One region of the Lysinibacillus sp. GW247-5R2A genome, then DNA from elsewhere that is predicted to be linked to it. Evidence: riboswitches for the same ligand, from Rfam matches in the RefSeq annotation. Region 1 holds a riboswitch; each other region holds the start of a gene.

Evidence for each region. Region 1 has a riboswitch for S-adenosylmethionine ahead of metK (methionine adenosyltransferase). Riboswitches for the same ligand answer to the same signal wherever they lie in the genome.
Region 2: linked by a shared signal. The riboswitch ahead of AC07YC_RS18660 (MetQ/NlpA family ABC transporter substrate-binding protein) and the one ahead of metK (methionine adenosyltransferase) in region 1 are both predicted to bind S-adenosylmethionine.
Region 3: linked by a shared signal. The riboswitch ahead of AC07YC_RS05570 (Na+/H+ antiporter NhaC family protein) and the one ahead of metK (methionine adenosyltransferase) in region 1 are both predicted to bind S-adenosylmethionine.

Annotation. Positions count from the first base shown of each region.
Region 1 covers NZ_JBWKZL010000006.1:232,866-240,614, forward strand. Annotated here, with positions in the region: gene AC07YC_RS11600 (alpha/beta hydrolase) at 1-221, opposite strand, end outside; gene AC07YC_RS11605 (gamma carbonic anhydrase) at 356-868, shown strand; gene metK (methionine adenosyltransferase) at 1,039-2,235, opposite strand; SAM riboswitch class I at 2,519-2,637, opposite strand; gene pckA (phosphoenolpyruvate carboxykinase (ATP)) at 3,031-4,617, shown strand; gene AC07YC_RS11620 (alpha/beta hydrolase) at 4,705-5,661, shown strand; gene AC07YC_RS11625 (alpha/beta hydrolase family protein) at 5,742-6,518, opposite strand; gene AC07YC_RS11630 (NUDIX domain-containing protein) at 6,502-6,993, opposite strand; gene AC07YC_RS11635 (aminopeptidase) at 7,210-7,749, opposite strand, start outside.
Region 2 covers NZ_JBWKZL010000013.1:8,554-16,302, reverse strand. Annotated here, with positions in the region: gene AC07YC_RS18685 (amino acid permease) at 1-409, opposite strand, end outside; gene AC07YC_RS18680 (PucR family transcriptional regulator) at 644-2,212, shown strand; gene AC07YC_RS18675 (carbon-nitrogen family hydrolase) at 2,259-3,053, opposite strand; gene AC07YC_RS18670 (pyridoxal phosphate-dependent aminotransferase) at 3,150-4,313, shown strand; gene AC07YC_RS18665 (PPC domain-containing DNA-binding protein) at 4,361-4,864, opposite strand; SAM riboswitch class I at 4,987-5,093, shown strand; gene AC07YC_RS18660 (MetQ/NlpA family ABC transporter substrate-binding protein) at 5,183-6,013, shown strand; gene AC07YC_RS18655 (methionine ABC transporter ATP-binding protein) at 6,108-7,133, shown strand; gene AC07YC_RS18650 (methionine ABC transporter permease) at 7,126-7,749, shown strand, end outside.
Region 3 covers NZ_JBWKZL010000002.1:368,100-375,848, reverse strand. Annotated here, with positions in the region: gene AC07YC_RS05595 (class I SAM-dependent methyltransferase) at 64-981, opposite strand; gene AC07YC_RS05590 (hypothetical protein) at 1,167-1,673, shown strand; gene AC07YC_RS05585 (class I SAM-dependent methyltransferase) at 2,360-3,094, opposite strand; gene AC07YC_RS05580 (DUF2178 domain-containing protein) at 3,628-4,023, shown strand; gene AC07YC_RS05575 (DUF3953 domain-containing protein) at 4,061-4,294, shown strand; SAM riboswitch class I at 4,414-4,517, shown strand; gene AC07YC_RS05570 (Na+/H+ antiporter NhaC family protein) at 4,622-5,902, shown strand; gene AC07YC_RS05565 (VanZ family protein) at 6,308-7,708, opposite strand.

The DNA of each region.
Region 1 (7,749 bases):
ATGAGATTTCTTGTATATTTATTGTACAATTTGAAGTCCTCATCATGGACACGCGCAAATCTTGCATTGATGCCATGATTCGGTAGATCCCCCATGACTATGTGGAAGCCTTCCATTCTTAATTTTTCTATAAGCCATGCATACCAACGGTGGTTTTCATAAGCACCATGAAGAATAGCAATCACAGCCTTTGCTTGTCCATCAGCTTCCCATTTCCACATTCACATAGTCCTCCTAAAAAATAATTACAATTTGATTATATCGAAATAACAGCACATTTTAATTTTATATTTCCTTAAAGTTGCGTATTTGATACGATAATACTATATCTACAGAAAGAAAAGAGGCGATTCTCATGATTTATCCATTTAAAGATAAAACACCAAAGATCGATCCATCTGTTTTTATTGCCGATTACGCAACTGTTACTGGAGACGTAACAATTGGAGCTGAAACAACTATTTGGTTTAATACCGTAATTCGTGGCGATGTTTCACCAACCATTATTGGTGAACGGGTAAGTATCCAAGATCTTTGCTGCTTACATCAAAGTCCTAAGTTTCCACTCATTATTGAAGATGAGGTCACAGTAGGACACCAAGTAACTTTACATAGCTGTACCATTCGAAAAAATGCCTTAATCGGTATGGGCTCCATTATTTTAGACGGGGCAGAGATTGGAGAGGGTGCATTTATTGGAGCCGGAAGTCTCGTGCCTCCTGGTAAAGTTATACCTCCAAATAGCTTAGCATTAGGTCGTCCAGCGAAAGTTGTCCGAGAATTAAACGCTGAGGATAAAAAGGATATGGAGCGTATCGTACGTGAATACGTAGAAAAAGGTCAGTATTATAAATCTCTACAAAAATAAAAGCTTATAAAGAATTTATTCATTATAAAAAATCCCTCGCTTTCCATGACCATTGTTCAAGGATACAGGCGAGGCATTTTTGCAAAAAAACAAAAGGGGCAGAAAAGCCCCTTTTGTTCATCATACATTAGAATAATTTTCTAACGACTTCAGCACTTTAGCACAATAGTTTACAGATGTGCTTTTACGCGTAATGCGTCAGCTTTATCAGTTTGTTCCCATGGTACATTTAAATCTGTACGACCGAAGTGACCATAGGCTGCAGTTTGTTTATAAATTGGACGACGAAGATCTAGCATCTTAATAATACCTGCTGGGCGTAAATCAAATAGCTCACGTACCCATTCTACGATTTCGCTTTCCTTCACTTTTCCTGTACCAAATGTATCAACAGCAATGGAAACAGGCTGTGCAACGCCAATTGCATACGCCAGCTGTACTTCCGCGCGTTCTGCTAAACCAGCTGCTACAATATTTTTAGCTACATAACGTGCCGCATAGGCAGCTGAACGGTCAACTTTTGTGGCATCCTTACCTGAGAACGCACCGCCACCATGTCGTGCATAACCACCGTATGTATCAACAATGATTTTACGGCCCGTTAAACCAGCATCTCCTTTTGGCCCACCAATGACGAAACGGCCAGTTGGATTGATAAAGTATTTTGTGTTTGAATCTAATAATTCGCTTGGCACAACAGGGGCAATCACAAATTGTTTTAGATCAGCCTGAATTTGTTCAAGTGTTGCTTCTTCATCATGCTGTGTTGAAATAACAATTGTATCGACACGCACAGGTACGTTATTGTCATCATACTCAATTGTTACTTGTGTTTTACCATCTGGACGTAAATAAGCTAGCTCACCAGATTTACGAACTTCTGTTAAACGACGTGCTAACTTATGAGCTAAGCTAATTGGTAATGGCATTAACTCAGGTGTTTCATTACATGCATAGCCAAACATTAAGCCTTGGTCCCCTGCACCAATCGCTTCAATATCTGCATCTGTCATAGAACCCTCACGTGCCTCTAAAGCTTGGTCAACACCTTGAGCAATATCTGGAGATTGCTCACCAATTGCTACAAGTACCGCTAAGTTTTCAGCATCAAAGCCATATTTCCCACGTGTATATCCGATTTCCGCCACCGTATCACGTACAATACCTTTGATATCTACATAAGTAGAAGTAGTAATTTCTCCCGCTACTAATACTAATCCTGTTGTTACAGTTGTTTCACACGCTACACGTGCATTTGGATCTTCTGCTAAAATTGCATCTAAAATGGCATCCGAAATCTGGTCACAAATTTTATCTGGATGTCCTTCTGTTACACTTTCTGATGTAAACAGTCGACGGTTTGTCATTTAGTTTTCCTCCTATTACTCTTACAAAAAGTATTTGAATACGGTACTCATTACCCATGTCAAGTCCGCTCCTAAGGATTGAACTCTCAAGCCGCTGTTGTTGTCATTTCACTTAATGTGAAAAAATAACTGCTACTTTTAACACGAGGATTTCGAAAGATCCGTCATTATAATAAGGAAAGAACTACATATACTTACCTTTACATTGATTTTTAACAATAAAAAAATCCTTTACTCACGTTACTATACATGAGGAAAGGAATAATGACTTCGCTACCTTTCACTCTTATCGTTCAAGGGATTTTCCCTTGCATCAGGTTGGCACCAACGCATGTAGTGAAATAGTTCATGCAGGTTGCCGGGTTTCACAGGGCCTGACCCTCCACCAGCTCGGGATAAGAGTATCCGTTCAATTTTCATGTTACTGAAAAGGTCGAACGTTGTCAAATATTTTCTTATGTATTACTGTATAGATAAGGAAGGAACAAATATTCACCATAAAACTTTTCATTCTTGGGTGATGATGTAAATAAAAGAAAATTAATCCCTACAACATACCTAGCATCTTGTGGTAACATATGTGTGGCTCAAATTTTAGACAATTTACTGTAGCATTGAATGTTTTCTACTCGAAAAACATTATTTTTTGTCAGTTTATTGAAAAGTAATAAAAACTCTAAAATAATTTCTTAATTAGTATAGATTATTTAACCAATTGTGTTATACTATTTTTGAAATTAAGAAAAAATCCCTCTAAATCAAGGGAATACTATAAAAAAGGATGGTATTTAATCGATGAATTCAGTAGAAATTGCAAACGAACTGAAGGAATTATTAAGCGGCGGTAACATTAACGTTCAACTTTCAGTACCACAATTAGCAGAAAAAGCTACTTCTCGTGGTGAGGCAATGTTAACAGTAGATGGCGCAGTTCGTGCAGAAACTGGCAAATACACTGGTCGTTCACCTAAAGATAAATATACAGTAGAAGAAGAAAGCACAAAAGATCAAATTGACTGGGGTAAAGTCAATCAACCAATTTCCTCTGAAGTGTTCGATAACCTGTATGTAAAAGTAATAAAATATTTAAAAGAACAAGATGAATTATTTGTATTCAAAGGATTTGCTGGTGCTGACAAAGATTCACAATTAAGCATCCAAGTTATTAATGAATACGCTTGGCACAACCTTTTCGCTCATCAATTATTTATCCGTCCAACTAAAGACGAATTAGCTTCGCATGTTGCAGACTTCACTGTCATCTCAGCTCCTAACTTTAAAGCAGATCCTGCGGTTGACGGTACTGCTTCTGAAACATTCATCATTGTATCACTTGAAAAGAAAATTATCTTAATTGGTGGTACTGAATATGCTGGTGAAATGAAAAAATCTATTTTCGGTATTATGAACTACTTATTACCACAACAAGGTATCCTTTCTATGCACTGTTCAGCAAACGTTGGTGAAGCTGGCGATGTAGCATTATTCTTCGGTCTATCTGGTACTGGTAAAACAACATTATCCGCTGATCCAGACCGTAAGCTTATCGGTGACGATGAACACGGCTGGTCTGATAATGGTGTATTCAATATTGAGGGTGGTTGCTATGCAAAAACGATCAACCTTTCTGCTGAGAAAGAACCAGAAATCTACAATGCAATCCGCTTCGGCTCTGTTTTAGAAAACGTAGCTGTTGATCCAGAAACTCGTATTTGTGATTATGATGATGGTTCATTAACAGAAAACACACGTGTAGCTTATCCGATTCAATACATCGAAAACATTGTTGATCCTTCTGTAGCAGGTCATCCAAAAACAATCATCTTCCTAACAGCTGATGCGTTTGGCGTATTACCTCCTATCAGTAAATTAACAAAAGAGCAAGCTATGTATCACTTCTTAAGTGGTTTCACTTCAAAACTTGCTGGAACTGAACGTGGTGTAACAGAGCCAGAACCAGTATTCTCTACATGCTTCGGTTCTCCATTCCTTCCACTTCCTGCAACAGTTTATGCAGAAATGTTAGGTCAAAAAATTGACGAACATGGCGCACAAGTATTCCTAGTGAACACTGGTTGGACTGGTGGAGAATATGGTACTGGTAGCCGTATGAAGCTTTCTTATACACGTACAATGGTGCGCGCAGCTATCGATGGTCAATTAACAAATGTTGAAACGACACAAGATGCTGTATTTGGTTTACACATCCCAACAGCAGTTGAAGGTGTACCTTCACAAGTGTTAAATCCTCGTGAAGCATGGGCAGATAAAGCTGCATACGATGCAAAAGCTGCTGAACTTGCTGGCTTATTCAACGAAAACTTCAAGAAATTTGCAAACGTTTCTGAAGCCATCACTACACTTGGTGGCCCATTAAAATAACAACTAGAACAAGAAAAGGGAACGAGATAATTCGTTCTCTTTTTCTTTCCCATAAAACATAAATAAAGCTAATTTAGGGAGATACATATGAAAAGAAAATACAAATTACTAGTAGCAATCATTTCTATATTATTGGCATTATTTATTGGTGCTGGTTTTTTTGCAGGCAACTACTTTTATAATCTGGCATTAAATCCGGATACTGATAAATCAGCTGTTCTAGATGCCCCCCATAATTTAATTGATAGCAATTCAAATGAGGCTCAAGAGAAAGAGGACCGTGAGCAATGGTTTAACAAGCATTATGAGGAGAAGGCGATTCAATCCTATGATTCTCTTAATCTGCATGCATACGCTATCCAAAACAGCCAGCCCACAGACAAATGGGCAATTATTTTCCATGGCTATTCAAGTGATGGTACACAAATGACTAAGTATGCTAAACAATTTTATGATATGGGCTATCATGTGCTCATTCCCGATGCAAGAGGACATGGTCAAAGTGAAGGTGATTATATCGGCATGGGGTGGCATGATCGTTTGGATGTTGTTTCATGGATTGATGACATTGTAAACGGGAATAAAGATGCTGAAATCGTGCTATTTGGAGTTTCAATGGGAGGCGCTACTGTGATGATGGCTTCAGGTGAGGATTTGCCGTCAAATATAAAGGCTATCATTGAGGATTGCGGCTATTCTTCCGTATGGGATGAATTTTCCTATCAATTACAAGCAATCTTTCACTTGCCTTCATTCCCAATTATGCAATTCTCTTCAGTCGTAACTAAACTAAAAGCAGGCTATACTCTGGGAGAAGCTAGTGCTGTTGATCAAGTGGCAAAATCGAAAACCCCTATGCTGTTTATTCATGGAGATAACGATACTTTTGTCCCTTCGACCATGTTGAATGACGTATTTGAGGCAGCAAATGGTCCGAAGCAAAAATTACTTGTCGAGGGTGCTGGTCATGGCGAGGCGGAAAGCGTAGCTGGCGAGCTCTATTGGGAAACGATTCAGCATTTCTTAGAAACTTATATGAAATAATAAAGTGCCCCTTCCTTTAGAACACCTATTCATCTCCAGATGATAGCTATTTAAGGAAGGGGCTTTAATAATTTCATTTTCTAGTGTTGCTTCATCCATTCACAAAGAGCACGTACGGTTTCACGATTTTTAGCTGGCGGGTATTGATGTGCATAATGAGGGTCGTACCATGTTTCGTATGTTTTATTAGCATCCTCTAAGAAAAATGCCAGTTGTCTAGCATGCTCTATATCCACATTCTCATCCTGATAGCCATGAATAATTAACACTGGAGCTGTTATATGCTCTACTTCAAACAACGGTGTACGAGCATCATAGGCTTCCGGTACACGGTTAGGTGTTCCTCCGATAACGCGTTTCATCATCCGTCGCATATCTGTACGTTCCCAGTAAGTGGCCGTTGCATCAGAAACCCCAGCCCATGTCACAACGGAAGTAATATCCCTTCGTAAAATTGCTGTCCATAGAGCCATGATGCCTCCACGCGAAAAGCCAAAAACATGTAGATTATCATTGCAAAATTGCTTCAGTACATCGACTGCAAAAACAGCATCATAACGGTCTGCCCCTGCAAACTCATCTTTGCCCTCGCCACCTCTATTTCCACGATAATACGGTGCAAAGACGATAAAGCCTTGTGCGGCAAATTGAGCAATACGTGAGGGTCTTACCATACCGATGCTTTGCATACCCCCTCTTAAATATAAAAAGCCATCATATGTACCCTCAGTCTTCGGCTCAGCTAGAAGTCCTTTTATTCGCAAGCCCTGTGACATATAAGTGATTTCTGTTAACCGAATTGCTGGATTGGGAGAAGGATAGGCACGCTTTTCCACGATATCACCATTTTTTGTCACGTCGTTTCAACTCCTCCAGCATTTTCTTCATTCCTTCATCCTTCATATGAAAGCTCAAGTTTGGATGATGGGTAAATTCCTCATCAGATAACCACAGCATACCGGATGTTTCTAAATCAAATTCAATGTCCTCCTGCCCAGCAAATTGTGCAGTAAAAACCGTTTTACAAAATAATATGTCATCATGAACCGCATATTCTGCAAACCATTGAAGATTTTTCACACGGACACCGGTTTCTTCAAATACTTCCCTTATAGCTGCATCCTCTAGCGTTTCACCTTGCTCCAATTTGCCTCCTGGCACCTCGACACCACGTCGTTTATGAATAGTACATAGCCACTTATTTTGATGCTTTAAAAATACAAGGACGTGTTTGGGTTCTACGATAAATTCCCCTCTCGTAAAACTCAAATCTACGCGCAGGCCATGTAAATCTGTAAATGTTAACATATCTTCAACCTCACGTTCTATCATGCTGAATAACAGAAGTCATTTTTCATTGCCTTCACTTACAGGCATCGCGAATTTCTAATTTCTGTTTTGTTGGGATTGCATTTCCACTATGTGAAAATCATCTAATTCCCTTTAGCTTATCTAAGTTAACTATAGAGTAATCATACAGAAACAAGCAACTTTAAATATAGTGTAAGCAAGCAAAAAAGCGCGCTTCAAATGAAGACACGCTTTTCATTAAATGACTCGTTCACCATCGAAATAAACAACCGGATTTTTCACTACACAATCAATATGGACATCCGCTACATTTGCTCCGCCGAATGGTACATTGCTACCAAATGCGATATGGATTGTCCCATAGACCTTCTCATCTTCTAATACATTCCCACATAACATAGCACTTTTATTTGCTCCAATGCCAAACTCTGCGATGATCCGACCATTCTCTTCGCCAAGTAACTCCAGCAATCGAGGACCATCCGGACCAATGGCTTCTACTAATCGTCCATTAGAAATTTTCAATAATAAGGGTTCCTTTAAGACTCCAATATTAGCAATAGAACCATCCACTAAAATTTCACCATTTGCAGATGTCTCTATTGGCGCAATATAGGATTCACCGGAGGGAATATTACCGTGCTCACCTGCATGGCGAATAACGCCAGTCGAACGAATGCCTAAACGGTTTACTGCACTAAATGTTAGCTCATGACCATCCTTAACAATTCGAATTCCTGCCGCCTTATCGAGAAGCTGGACATATTTTTCTACCAT
Region 2 (7,749 bases), on a different contig from region 1:
TTAAAGTAAGTGCTACGGTTAAAAGTAAACTTAAGAGCCATAAAGGAATTCCGTCATACCAATATTGAATAATGGCCGCTGCCGCTGTTGCCTCTAATGCAATAGCTATGACCCAGAAAAACCAATATAGCCAGCCAATCATAAAGCCTGCCCATGGACCAATTGCTTCATGGGCATAATGTGCAAACGACCCACTCGTTGGATTGACCGCCGCCATCTCACCTAACATACGCATCACTAAAATGACAATAATTCCTGCAAATATATACGATAAAATTGCTCCTGGACCCGCCAGGTTAATGACTGAGCCACTGCCCATAAATAAGCCAGCCCCAATTACACCCGCTATCGCGATCATCGTCATATGCCGTTTCTTTAATCCTCTTTGTAAATGCGTTTGTTGCTCCATATCTGTCACCTCTTTTATTAGATTGGATTATCGCTTACAAAAATCTTACATGTTTCATATCATTGAAGTAATAGACAAACTGTAAATTTCTATACAATTGTTTTAAACATAATGTAAAATAGACTAAATATTCTTAAAATATAATTCCACCTAAATTTACAGCTATTTAGTAACACGAAAGAGAAATAATAGATATAAAAAAACGTTGAAGATGTTTCAAAAGGAGGAGCTGTATTGAGCCAATTCCAACTTAAGGTACTGCATGTGTTAGAAAATAAATACTTTCAGAATGCAGAGGTAGTTGCAGGTCACGAGGGGCTATTAAGAATCGTTAAGTGGGCACATGTCCTTGAAATAGTCCATGTAGATAATTTTTTAGTTGGAGAAGAGCTGGTGTTAACAACGGGGATCAGTCTTCAACATGGCATCGAAGATTTTATGACGTTTATTAAATCTTTAATCGATAAAAATTGTGCTGCTCTTTGTATTGAGTATGGCTCTTCTATTCAAGCCGTTCCAGAAGCAATACTTGCCATTGCAAATCGTCATCAGTTTCCGATTATTGTTTTTCATGAAGCCGTACCTTTTGTTCGCATTACACAGGATTTACATAGTCAAATTATTAATCAGCAATATTTAATGGTTTCGACACTCGAATCCTACTCACAAACTTTAAATAAAAATACGGTCTTAGGACAAAACACGGATGACATTTTACAAAATATGTATACCGAATTGAAAACACAAATTATGTTTTCCATTAAGGGACGGGAACCTATCTTTTATCCCAACATGACAAAAAGGAACCGTCAGCAATTATTAGCTTTGAATAAATATGCTCAGCCATTTAAACATGAGCCCATCTTTATTTTTGATCAACATTATGCAGATTTAACGATTTTTCGTGAAGATGGTTTATTTTCAGAGTTTGAATTATTAATATTAGACCGTACAGCAACAGCATTAGCACAATTATTAATGCGAGAGTTTTATATTGAGGAGAAAAAGAATATTGAGGACGCTTCGATTTTAGCTGATTGGATCGACCAAAAGCTGAACAAGGAGGAAATCTATAAATTTATCGTCTCTCACTATACCAACTATTCACAATCTAGTGGGGCTGTCTTTATTTTGGCCACTCCCAATACAGTAATGAAAGCGCAGGAGGATATTGTCTATAGTAAACTTTATTATCGTAATCTCTTTGAACAGCATGGCTTTATTCCCTTTTTATTCGAAAGAAAAAGCTATGTTATTTTTATTTTACTTCATACAAAAGATTGTCGAGCGATTCGTGAAATATTAAATAGCATCTTTACCTCACTGCCCAAAACTGAATTTTATAAAAAACAGCAAACTCAAGGGTTTCAAATAGCGGTTGGTAAAGTTGTAGCTGATGTGCAAGAAATCTCCAAAAGCTATCAAACTGCATTAGAAACATTATATATTTGCCGCAAAGTGCAAACTTCCTCGTTCTTTTATGATGATTTGCATTTGTATCATTTAATCTATAAATTACAAATGCAGGTGAATTTAAAGGAAGTTATACATGATTATTTACAGCCAGTTATTGAGTATGATGAAAAATATAACAGCAAGCTTCTTGAAACATTACAAGTCTATTTACAATCAAACGGCTCCAAGCAGCAAACGGCTAACCAACTGTTTATCGTTCGTCAAACACTATATCACCGTTTAAAAAAGCTTGAAAGTTTACTCGGGGAAAATTTCATGAAGGGTCATAATCGCATTACACTGGAATTTATGCTTCTTGCAAACTCCTTAATTGATGACAAGAGTTAAAAATAGGCACGTTCAAGAGGCCTCTCCCCTTTAACGTGCCATCTCATTATCCTTTCACCACAACATCTTGATAAAGTCCTGGTCGACGATCATCGTATACAGGAATTCTTCCACGTACTTCATCAACTATGGAGAAATCCACATCAATTACTGCTACTTCCTCGTCTTCAGCACCAACCCAAAGTACTTCACCCCACGGCTGAATAATCATCGATTGCCCATTAAAGTTTTCTACTTTTCTCGAAATACGGTTAACTGCTATCACAAAGCATTGGTTTTCAATCGCTCGCGCCTGCAGCAATGTTTTCCAATGATCAATTCTAGGCTTCGGCCATTGAGCTGGAACAAAAAGCACCTTCGCTCCTTGCAGGGCATGCGCACGTAACCATTCAGGGAAACGAATATCATAACAAATGACACCAGCCGCCTCAATGTGTCCTAGCGCGAATCGATTCATATCATCTCCAGCTTCTAAGTAAAGATGCTCGTCCATTAAACGGAAAAGATGCGCCTTGCTATATTCCCCAACAAGTAATCCATTGTTATCAAATGTATACATCGTATTGTAAAACTTGTCATCCTTTTTTATCGAAACGGAGCCACCGACAATATGTACACTAAGTTCCTTCGCTAAGTTAGCTAAAAATGCCTTTGTACGCTCACCGTTAACGTCCGCCAATTCTGCTAGCTTTTCTAGTGCGTAGCCGGTATTCCACATTTCCGGTAACACAATAATTTCCGCCCCTAGTTTTGCAGCTTCACGAATCTTGTCCTCTGCCCGTGTAAAATTTTCTTCTACTTTGCCGAAGCCAACGTTTAACTGAATACAACCGATTTTCATATTCATTCCTCCTCTAGACAATTAACAAAAAAAGTACTACTATTTGCTTCATATTCTTCAATAATAATTATTATATTCTGAAAAAGGTGATCATGCATGGAATTCTCTAAAAAACTACAGCAATTACCCACTCAATTTTTTGCGGCGCTTGTCCAAAAAGTAAACAATGCCTTGGAAGAAGGTCGTGATGTAATTAATCTCGGGCAAGGAAATCCCGACCAACCTACGCCTACTCATATCATTCAAGCATTGCAGGAAGCAGCTGAAAATCCTCAAAACCACAAGTATTCGCCTTTTCGTGGTATCGCTGAATTACGTCAAGCGGCTGCCGACTTTTATAAACGGGAATATGATGTGGAGATTGATCCTCACACTGAAGTAGCCATTCTTGGTGGCACAAAGATTGGTCTTGTTGAGCTACCTTTGGCTGTGTTAAATCCAGGCGATACAATGCTATTACCAGACCCGGGCTATCCAGACTACTTATCTGGTGTTGTATTAGGTGATGTTAATTTTGAAGTAATGCCACTTTTTGCTGAGAATAATTTCTTACCTGATTATGATGCCCTACCTAAAGAAGTTATAGAAAAAGCCAAGTTACTTTACTTAAATTACCCAAATAATCCAACGGGTGGTACAGCTACACTTGAATTTTTTGAAGAAACCATTCGTTTTGCTAAGGAGCATAATATCATCGTATCACATGATTTTGCTTATGGTGCGATTGGATTTGATGGCAATAAACCTATTAGTTTCTTACAGGCCAACGGTGCAAAAGAAGTTGGAATCGAAATGTACACATTATCAAAGACTTATAATATGGCAGGTTGGCGTATAGGCTTTGCTGTTGGTAATGCTGATTTGATTGCCGCGATTAATCTTATTCAAGATCATTTGTTTTGTAGTCAATTTCCTGCTATTCAGCAAGCAGCAGCTGTTGCACTGACATCTTCACAGGAATGTGCAGATGAGCTAAGAGCTACCTATGAGCGTCGTCGAAATGTTCTAATCGAAGAAGCTCATAGAATTGGCTGGCAAGTAACGGCACCAAGGGGCTCCTTCTTTGCCTGGCTCCCTGTCCCATTAGGTTTTACTAGCGAACAATTTGCCGATATTTTGCTTGACAAAGCTGATATTGCGGTAGCCGCAGGAAATGGCTTTGGCCAATATGGGGAAGGCTATGTGCGTATTGGCTTGCTTGTAAGCGAGGAACGGTTACGAGAAGCCATGCATAGAATTGAGCAATTAAAATTATTCTAACATGGAACAAAATGGAGTCCTGTAGCTTTCAGTAGCTAGAGGACTTACTATTTTTCAATTTTCCTTGGAAGATCTAACCCATGTTCTAATGGATAAAATTGTACATGACCTGTTTCATCATCCAACTGACGGATATGCTGAATGCCTTGAACTTCTGCCAGTACTACATCTGCTGTTATGACGATATTTCCGCCCTTTATAAAATGACCGCCAGAAACCACTCCCCATTGATCGCTCATGGAACCATGGAAATGCGTTTCATATTGTGCATCACGCTTACAAACAACTCCTGAACCTTGGATAAACTCGAGTGGCCCCTCTTTCTCAACCACATCACTAAATCGAACTTTAATGTGGGAAGTTTCATCAGGTACTAAATAAACAAAGCTACTTTTTTGAAAACTACCAATACAACTAATAATGGTTGCTGATTCAATTTTATTCTCTTCACAAAGTGCCTCAATTCCTTCAATGATGTCTGTTCCCATGAGAAGACGAGCACTAATCACCTTACCAAATGAACCTATGCCATACTTAACTCTAACGGACAATCTTCTCCCTCCTTCGCAACAAAATATTATAACAATATAAAAAATTTTAAAAATATTTATTGACTTACTATACCCTATAAATTATATTAGTTCTATCGGAAATACAAAAATATAATATGAATCTCTTATCAAGAGTAGCTGAGGGACTGGCCCTATGAAGCTCGGCAACCTCCTTTTTATGAAGGAAGGTGCTAAATCCTGCAAACGAAATTCGTTTGATAGATAAGAGAGGACTTTTTTTCATGAGCCTCTCTTAATTTGTAAGAGAGTTTTTTTTATTTTCAAAAACCGATAAAACAATTTTTGGAGGTAGTTTTCATGAAGAAGAAAAATAAATTTTTAGTAGGTTTAGCAAGTCTTACATTAGTCGCAGCACTAGCGGGCTGTGGCTCTAAAGAAGATAGCAAAGGAAAAGGCGAAGCTATCGATGAAAATAAAATTGTTGTGGGTGTCACTTCAGGACCTCATGAGCAAATTGCAGAGATAGCTGCTAAAGTTGCAAAGGAAAAAGGTCTAGAAGTAGAACTAAAATCATTTTCTGATTATGTTTTACCAAATACATCCTTAGCAGAAGGAGATCTTGATGCAAACAGCTATCAGCATAAACCTTTCCTCGATACATTTAATAAAGATCACGATACAGATTTAGTACCGGTTGGCAAAACAATTTTAAATCCAATGGGTATATACTCTGAAAAATATAAATCATTGGATGATGTTCCTGAAGGTGCAACATTTGGCTTACCGAATGACCCAACAAATGGAGCGCGTGCTCTCTTTGTTTTACAAGAGGCAGGCTATATTAAATTAAAAGATGGAGCGGACTTAACAGCATCTGTTCGTGACGTGGAAGAAAACAAAAAGAATTTAAAATTCATAGAATTAGAAGCTGCACAAATTCCTAAGCAGCTTGGTGAAGTAGATGTAGCTGCTATAAATACTAACTTTGCGCTGGAAGCTGGCATTAACCCGCAAGAGGACTCTATTCTTTTAGAATCTACTGACTCTCCATATGTGAACTACATTGTCGTTCGTGCAGAAAATGAAAACGACCCAACGATTAAAAAGTTCATTGAGGCTTATCAATCTGATGAAGTGCGTCAATTCATTGAAGAGGAATTCAAAGGTTCTGTAATCCCTAGCTGGTAATACGTGCGATAAGCTAAAGAATCTGCCCAATTTCCACTATGGAAACCGCGCAGATTCTTGCTTTTTAGAAGTTAAGAAAGGAGCAATCAATCTGATGATTCAATTACAAAATATTTCAAAAGAATATAAGACAAAAAAAGGCAGTATTAAGGCAGTGGATGGAATCAATCTTCATGTAAAAAAAGGGCAAATTCATGGTGTAATTGGGTATAGTGGTGCCGGTAAAAGCACGCTGATTCGTTGTGTTAATTTACTAGAGCGTCCTTCAGCAGGCAAAGTCTTAATTGACAATGTGGATATTACTACCCTTTCACTTCATGACTTACGTCAAACACGACAAAAGATTGGTATGATTTTTCAACATTTTAATCTCTTAAAGACAGCGACAGTTTATAACAATATTGCAGTTCCCTTAAAGCTACTTGGTTATAACGAAACAGAAGTCAAAAATCGTGTGGCTAAATATGCGGAAATTGTAGGTTTAACAGAAAAGCTAGATAGCTACCCTAATCAGCTTTCAGGTGGACAAAAGCAACGTGTCGCTATTGCACGCGCTCTAGCGCAAGAGCCGGAAATTTTACTTAGTGATGAAGCAACAAGTGCGCTTGATCCTGAGACTACAGAGGCCATTCTTGAACTATTGTTAAAAATTAATCGTGAATTAGGAATTACAATCCTACTGATTACACATGAAATGAATGTCATTCAGAAAATTTGTGATGAGGTATCTGTGCTAGAGGCAGGGAAAGTAGTTGAATTTGGTACGGCTATTGAGCTCTTTGCAAAACCACAACACCCTACTACCAGAAAGTTCTTAAGTACCATTTCACAACGTAACTTAACTCCTTCTCTTATTGAGCAGTTAAATGTTTCAGGTAGCGTCATTCGTTTAACATTTCTTGGAGAAAGTACTGGTAAGCCGTTATTGGCTGAAGTCAGCAAAGTATATGATGTACAACCAAACATTTTAACAGCCAATATTATTGAATTAAAAAACGGCATTGTTGGTAATATTGTGGTGCATTTAAACGGAGAGCCCAACATTGTTCAAAAGGCGTTAACCTATTTTGCAGAGAATGGCGTTACTGTGGAAGAGTTAGGAGGAGAGATCCATGAATAATTTCTTTAATGAATGGTCAGAGGTTATTGGCAAAGCAATTATCGAAACATTTCAAATGGTCGGAATTTCATTATTCTTTTCGATTCTAATCGGTATACCTTTAGGACTTTTAATTGTTTTAACACGACCTGGTCAATCCTTTGAAAATAAATTTTTCTATCAATTTTTTAATTTAGTTATCAATATTATCCGTTCAGTCCCATTCATCATCTTACTATTCTTCATTTTACCTTTTACAAAGGTTATCGTCGGTACAACGATTGGCGTGAAAGGCGTTATTGTTCCGCTTGTAGTTTATACCGCTCCTTATATTGCACGACTGATGGAGTCAGCGCTTTTAGAAGTTGATTCGGGCGTTGTCGAAGCCTACACCGCTATGGGTATTAAACGTCGCCATATCATCTGGCATGTATTATTACGCGAAGCACGCCCATCCATTATTTTAGGCTTAACGATCGCTACAATTGGATTGATTGGCGCAACAGCAATGGCAGGAATGGTTGGTGCTGGCGGATTAGGCGACCTAGCTTACCGTTATGGTCATTTACGCTATGAGGTAGATGTCATGTATGCAACGGTGTTTATTTTAATCATCCTTGTACAAAGCATACAATCC
Region 3 (7,749 bases), on a different contig from region 1:
TTGAAATAGTTAATTGCCTGGGAAATAGATAGAAAATTAAGAATTGTTTTAAAAATGAGTGGATTATTTCCTTTTAACTATATGCATATAATGGATCGTTTCAAAAGCTGATAGATAATCTGTTCGATGCTGGAAATAAAGCTCTTGAATTGTAGATGGAGGTAGATGTTCATAAATAAGTAGATCTGATTGAGCTACCATCTTCTCCATTTCCTCATAACGATAGCACGATTTCATGGGTTCACCACCAGCGGCCGCCATCTTTATCATATGATCTACTCTGTTAGAGATGCCCTTTTCACTAAATAACGATTCATCAGCATAGTCCAAGACAAGGGAACTACCTGCTGGAACTAGCGCAAACAGGTGGTCTAATAAGCTAGCCAGTTCTTCTTTCGTTAAATAGTAGGAGACACCTAAGAGACTAAAAAATGTTTTCTTATACTGAAAGCCTTGATCCAAAAGAGGTTGACTATGAAATTGCTTCGTAAAATCCATCGCTACAAAATGTACATTATTGGTGCGGCTGAGTGACGCTTCTTGTAATTTTTGTTTTTTGAATGCTTGTGTGGCTGGGATATCAACCTCAAATATTTCTAATACACATTCTAAATGGGGGTGTCGATAAGCGAATGTATCCAAACCAGCACCCAAAATAACATATTGCTCAACACCGAGCTGTATTTCGTTTTGTAAGACCCTTTCACAGTATGCGGCACGTGCCAAGGGAGTCGGCGCTAGTTGAACTTGCGTAATCCATTTTAATAATTTTCTCGAATTGCCTTTATATTTTTCGGCAATTTCCTTATTGAAAAATTCAATACCTTGCACCATATTGTCTTCAATGCTCTGAAATTCATCCTTGGAGATTAAATCCTGTGCTAGATAATCATCAAATATTTTCAGCGTATCAAATTGGCTATGGTGGGCTCTGCTAAAGGCGGCTATTAATGAAGTTATACTAGATTCCTGCTTCTTCATCTAAACACTCCTTACAATAAAAAATAGGATTCCCCTGGCCAGGAGAATCCTATTATATAAGATAGTGTTTTAAATGCAAATTATAGCATAAATAACTTTTTTTATCAAGTTTTTATCTGTGGATAGCAATTTGAATGGTGATTAGTTAAATGGTAAAATAATATCTAATTAGGTATTACTTGTAAGTGGAGGTGGGCGCTCTGAAAATATGGAAATTACTCATTTTACTTGTACTGATGTTTGAATTGGCCCTAATTGGTAGCGACAACATCTCTACAAAGTCATCGGATAAATTTGATGCAAGTAAACGAAAAGATTCCCAACTACAGGAAAGAGTATTGGCAAGGACAAGCACTGAGGAAATGGATATGCATCATAAACTTCCACTGAATTATGTGAATGCTACTACTGCAAATGGTGAATTTCATAACTCTTTTTACAGCAATCATTCTCCACAAGAATTTGATATTCACTATGATATAAAGAATAAGGGGACACAACCATTTAGCTTAAAAATTTATAATGCAGATGCTAAACTATGGGCTCAAAAAACCGTAAATGCAGGAGCAGAATATTCAACGTTACTGGAAAAGGGTAGCTATACAATGTCAGAAGGGGTGTATAGCATTTCCATCATTACTGCTGATGGGGCAGAGGGTGTATTTGATTTTGCCATTCAAGTAATCGATTAAAATATTTTTAAATTTTATGTAACTTATTGCAACATCAACCGTCTACCTCATTAGTAGAATACAAAAAACTAAAGCAAGCTAGTAACATTCACTTTTCACAAAAGGACCAGGATTCACTTATTTCGTGACTTCCTGGTCTTTTTGTGCGGGTAATCCTATTTTTTACGAAAAAATACGACAAATAATGAAACCTTTTAGCTGTTTATTCGTATTCATAAATGAATCTAAAGCTAAGCAATATTAAATTAGTAAGATTCACTTTCACTTAAAAGGCTAGAGCTTACATAATTTATGTAGGTATCTAGTCTTTTTTTTGTTAGTTTCCTGCTTGCAAAATTATAGGACATGAGTAACTCCTGCCCGAAAAAACATAAATTCCTACCAAAAATTGAATGGAAAATATTTTAACTTGTTCCACGCCTCAACTTAGCGTAGTATTAATACGAATCAAAACTAAGTAAATTAGTAAGATTCACTTTCACAATAAAACCAGGCGCTCTTCTATGAGGAGCATCTGGTTTTTTGTTTTATCTGAGATTTTCAGAGAATTACTTTATGAGACAATCTAGCCCTCTATTACCACTATTCAGTATTTGGCAGGCATCATGCAACTGTAGCGATGCTGCCCCAAAATATAAAGCAGAGAAATGTGCTAATGGGACACATATAATCACGCAGATAAACGCTTATTTTTTCTCTGCCACCATCATTAAAAACATAGGTCTTCGTAGTTCATCTTGCATACCTGGAATAGTTTGTAGCATTTCCTCAGATGGCATAGGTTCCTTCACAGCACGTATTGTAAATCCAACCTGTATTAGATCATTCATATAAGTGGATAATGTACGGTGATATTTAATGACATTTTCAGTAAGGAAGGTTGTTTCGCGCATGCCTTCTGTTTGATAATGGTCCACTGGCCAATGCAGTCGGTTTCCTTGTTCATCATTGTACCAATCCTGTTCATGACGGGATGTGAAAATAGGGTGCTCCACTGAAAAAACGAACGATCCGCCAGGTTTTAAATAGGTATAAACCTTTTTGCATAGTGCTTCAAAGTTTTGTAAATAGTGAATAGCTAGGGAACTTAATACAACATCAAATTGAGAAGCGGAAAACTGAATGTCCTCAATCGGTATTTTCAAATAGGAAATAAAAGGATCATCCGTTTTTTCCTCAGCTTTTTCCAGCATTTTTTCAGATATATCTACACCAATCACTGATTTTGCCTGTTGTGCGCGCGCATATCGACAATGCCACCCAAAACCACATCCTAAATCAAGCACATGTTTATGTTTCAAATCAGGTAAAAGTGTTTTTAATACATGCCACTCTCCAGCAGCGTCCAGCCCTTGAACAGAACGGGGCATTTTTTCGTAAGCAGAAAAGAATTGCATATCATCATATTTATTTTGCTTCATCGTGTAAACATCTCCTATAGATTAAGATAGCCTCCTACATACGCTTGGTGACCTAGGAGGCTAGCTATCTTCTTCTAACCATGGTTGTCACCCCTATAATAGCTTTTCAAAACCATTCAAGAATACATAAACAGTAAAGTACAAAAAGAGATATCCTGAAATAAATGAAACTATTTGCATAAGCCTTTTCCCCATTATTTTACCACCGATGCTACTTAAATATGAAAGGATTAGCCCCCGAAAAGATTGAAGCGATAATACATCCAAAGAAGAAGAGAAGTATGCCTTCAGTTGCTGAATGTCCAATAGTTATACCTACTATACTTCCACCAACCGCTGCGAACCAACCGATTGCAGTCGGTGCAGAAACTACTAGCCAAACACCAATCGGTTGATGTATAGTGGTGGATTTTCTGAGTGAACTGAATTTGACAGATGATTGTTTGTATGGGTATTATTGGATTTTGAAAGTTGTATCTATCAATATTGAAATCGTGATATTTTTAGAGGTCACTATGGAGGATAAAAAGAGAATGAATCAATCAAAAAAATTAATCGGTCTTATAGTCATTGTGTTTTTTTGTGCATTTGTTAGTTTTACCCTGTATAGATGGGTTCGTTTCGGAATAATTGATGGGGGTTCTATAATAATTAGCTTTATTTCCTTATCCTTTTTGTTCAATTGGCTGAATTCGGGTAATCATAATGGTATTAAAGAAGATAAAGATGAACTAGATAAACATATTGAAGCACACAGTGCCAAGATTGGCTATTATGTTTTAATGATCGTAGCTTGTTTAATTTTACTTGTGTCAGAGGGTGTATCCAATTTAAATGACATGAAAAATTATCCCTTGATTTTTGTTGTTGGGCTTACATTTGTCATCACACCCATCATAGAATTTGTTTATTCAAAAAAGCTTAGATAACTGTAAGTATTCGTTCAAGCAAAAAGGGGGAATCGTTTTGTTAAAAACAGTACAAATTATTTTATCAATAATAGGCATCACGCTTTCCATTTACGGATTTATGACACATGATTATCGGCTAAACTTTTTAATGATCCTTTTTCTAGGTTTATTTATGTTAACATTAGGAATTAATGAATTTCGGAGAGAGAGAAAATTATATGGTTGGTTTTTAGTCGGGGTATTTATATTTTCGGTCTATGTGTCCATTCAAAGCTTCGTATTCGTATAAAAAGTTGAATTTCACACTTAATAATAACGCTAGGGATTTTTTACAATTAAAAACATGTTGCAATTATGGATGTTTTATTTTAGTATTTTAATATTGTGTCAAAAATATAATATTTTTTCTTCTTATCAAGAGAGATGGAGGGACTGGCCCGATGAAATCTCGGCAGCGGAACTATTAAGTTACTGTGCCAAATCCAGCAAGCAATGTTCTTGATAGATAAGAGGAGCGTTTTAACTATAAGGCCTCTTCTTGTTATTTCAAGATGAGGTCTTTTTTATGGTGAAAAAATAAAAAGTATGGCCGATTTTTAATTTTTGGAGGTAGACAATGAAGAAAGAGAATCCATGGGCGCTAATCCCATTTGTTATTTTTATGATTTTATTTATTGGTTCAGGGATTATAATGGGTGATTTTTATGCCTTTCCTGTCATTGTAGCCATCAGCATTTCGGGTGCTGTAGCTCTAGCCATGAATCGAAAAGAATCGTTTTCCCGCAAGGTTGATATTTTTTGCCAAGGTGCCGGAAATTTAAATGTCATGCTGATGGTTATTATTTTTCTATTAGCAGGGGCATTTTCTGAGGTAGCGAAGGGGATGGGTGCTGTAGATTCCACTGTTAACTTTGCTTTATCGGTTATACCGCAAAACCTGCTTGTCGTAGGCTTATTCATCATTGCCTGCTTCATCTCTCTATCTATGGGTACATCAGTGGGGACAATTGTCGCGCTGGCGCCAATTGGGGTTGGGATAAGCGATCTTACGGAGCTACCTATTGCTTTAGTGATGGCAGCGGTTGTAGGCGGTTCGATGTTTGGTGATAATTTATCTTTTATTTCAGATACTACTATTACCGCCGTTCGTTCACAAGGCGCGCAAATGAAGGATAAATTTAAGGTCAATTTTTGGATTGTATTGCCGGCAGCTTTTATTACAAGTATTATTTTAGGGTTTATGACATCCGGGGGGACAGCCCAAGTAGAGCATCTAAGCTATAATTGGATAAAAATTATTCCCTATGTTTTAGTTATTATTTTAGCGTTATCTGGAATGAATGTTTTCCTCGTTCTTGCATTAGGGATTGTTCTCGCCGGTGCTGTTGGCTTAGCAGATGGCAGCTATCACATAATGAGCCTTATACAAAAGATTGGTGAAGGAATGGAAGGGATGTATGAAATCGCCTTTCTGGCTATATTAATAGCTGGAATGGTGGAGGTTATTAAATTTAATGGGGGAATTGACTTTTTACTCCGTCTTGTAACGAGCAGGATTAAATCGCAGAAGGGTGCTGAATTTGGTATAGCTGGTCTTGTGGGTCTAACTAATTTATCTACGGCCAATAATACAATTGCTATCCTAATTGCGGGACCGCTTGCCAAAAATATTGCTGACCAGTATGAGATTGAGCCGAGAAAGTCCGCAAGTATTTTAGATATTTTTTCCTGTACAGTCCAAGGTCTTCTCCCATACGGAGCCCAATTCCTTGTAGCCGCAAGCGTAGCCAAAATTTCGCCAGTGAGTATCTTGCCGTACTCTTTCTACCCAATTCTTATTGGTATTTGTGGTATGATAGCGATATTCATTGGGTATCCGAAAAAAAAGAAAGCCTAAACCTTACATTCAGACAGTAGATAAAAGCTATCGAGTAGTTTGATATGCTCCCTATTAGGTAGACAGATTAAAAAATAAAATCTGTTTATCTAAGGGGAGCATTTTTTGGTGGTGAAGTTAATATCCACTCCAGATTGGAACGAAGGGCGGGGAGCAACTCGACCCCGCCCATGGAAAGCTGGAAATCAACGGCTTTACTTTATTTTAAAGTTAATAAATTTCAATAAGAACCAGACAATAAACGCTAATAGTATTAGGTGAAGAATAATAGTAGTGGTCTACTTTTTTAGGGGGATAGGGGATAGCTCATTCAAAATGGGGGAGCCCCTTACAGTCGAACATAAAAGAGCCCAGCTGCTCAATTAATTGGAGCCTGGGCTTTGCTTAAGTATTTGGAACGAGCTATTACTTTCTTGCCTGAATTAAAGTAAACCAATCGTTGTCGTTGAACTTGCCAGAAACATTGTATATAGGCTGATAGAAGCCTTTTGTATCATACATATACGAAAGCTCAATCGATTCAATCTCAATTTGGTCTCCTTTTTTTATAATTAGGTCTTCCTCCTGTACGAGTGCGTTATACTTTATTTGAGGGAAATCGCCTTCCTTTATTCGTTCATATATTTCTGCAGGAGACAGTATGTTTATCTCTCGTATAAATTGATTTTCATGAAGACTGTAGGTTAATGAATAAATGTGACCATCCGGTTTCAGGCCAAGACTGACATCTCCAGTCCAGTAATCTTTAGTTACATTAGGACGGTCTGGTAAGGTCCATTCAAATTCACCATTCTCCTGTACAGTTAATTCTGCATCGTGAGGTAGTATAGAAAGTTCATCCATCAATGACTTCGCCTTTTCTTCTTGCTCTACAGCTGAAGTTTGCTCCGGCGTATAATTATTCTCGGTTAACCACCATTGTCCCTCTGAATGATTTGTAATCAATGTATACGCGATCCCATTTTTATCTTCCACTAGCGTTTCGTCATTGTCCGTGGTATCAGATGCATTCATCTCTGATAATCCTAATTTCTGCTGTAATAGGTCTTGTACATCATCCTCTTGAATGATTTTTTTATAGACAGGAGCAACGATGGGTGCTGCGCTTAATTCCAATGATGTGGATACGTGAACATCTGACATTTTTGATTTTGTATAAGCGTTTATTGCTAGATGACCAAATTCCTGTTGGGCGTAGACAATGTTCATAACGATAAAAATTAAGCCCATCAACAGAGGTATGGCAAGGCTTCCAATCAGAGTTTTCACCTTTACCTTTTTGCTAAGGGCAATAGAAGCGATAAGTTTGTATAATTGGTAGCCAATAATACCGCCAAGTGAGTTATTGATTAAATCATCAAGCTCGAAAATCCCCGCTCCTGAAAGTGCCTGATACGTTTCGATGGAGGCTGTTGCACCTACCACTACTAGAAGAAGCCACTTAAACTCTTTACATTTAGCCATAAATAAAGGTGAAAATATTCCTAATGGCACAAACATCAAAATATTAAATAGACAATTCTGAAGATCGCGTAAAGAGTATTTTTTCCACGCGTCTATATAACCACTGAATGGCTGAAGGTTCAACTGCATGAAATGCGAAGTGCCACGACCAATCACTGTTAGCTCCAAAACAAAGACAATATATCCGATAAAAATTGCGCCAAGCAGAAGCTTCTTTACAGGAATTTGTTTTTGGTGATTGGATCGTCGTCTTTGATAATAAAAGAAATAAAGTCCAATTAGTAAAAATTCAAGGCCAATAATTATGATGACGGGCAGCATCAAAATTTTGATGTTGCTCATGATTTCAGTAATTCCCAAGGTGTGATGCTCCTTTTTCTGAT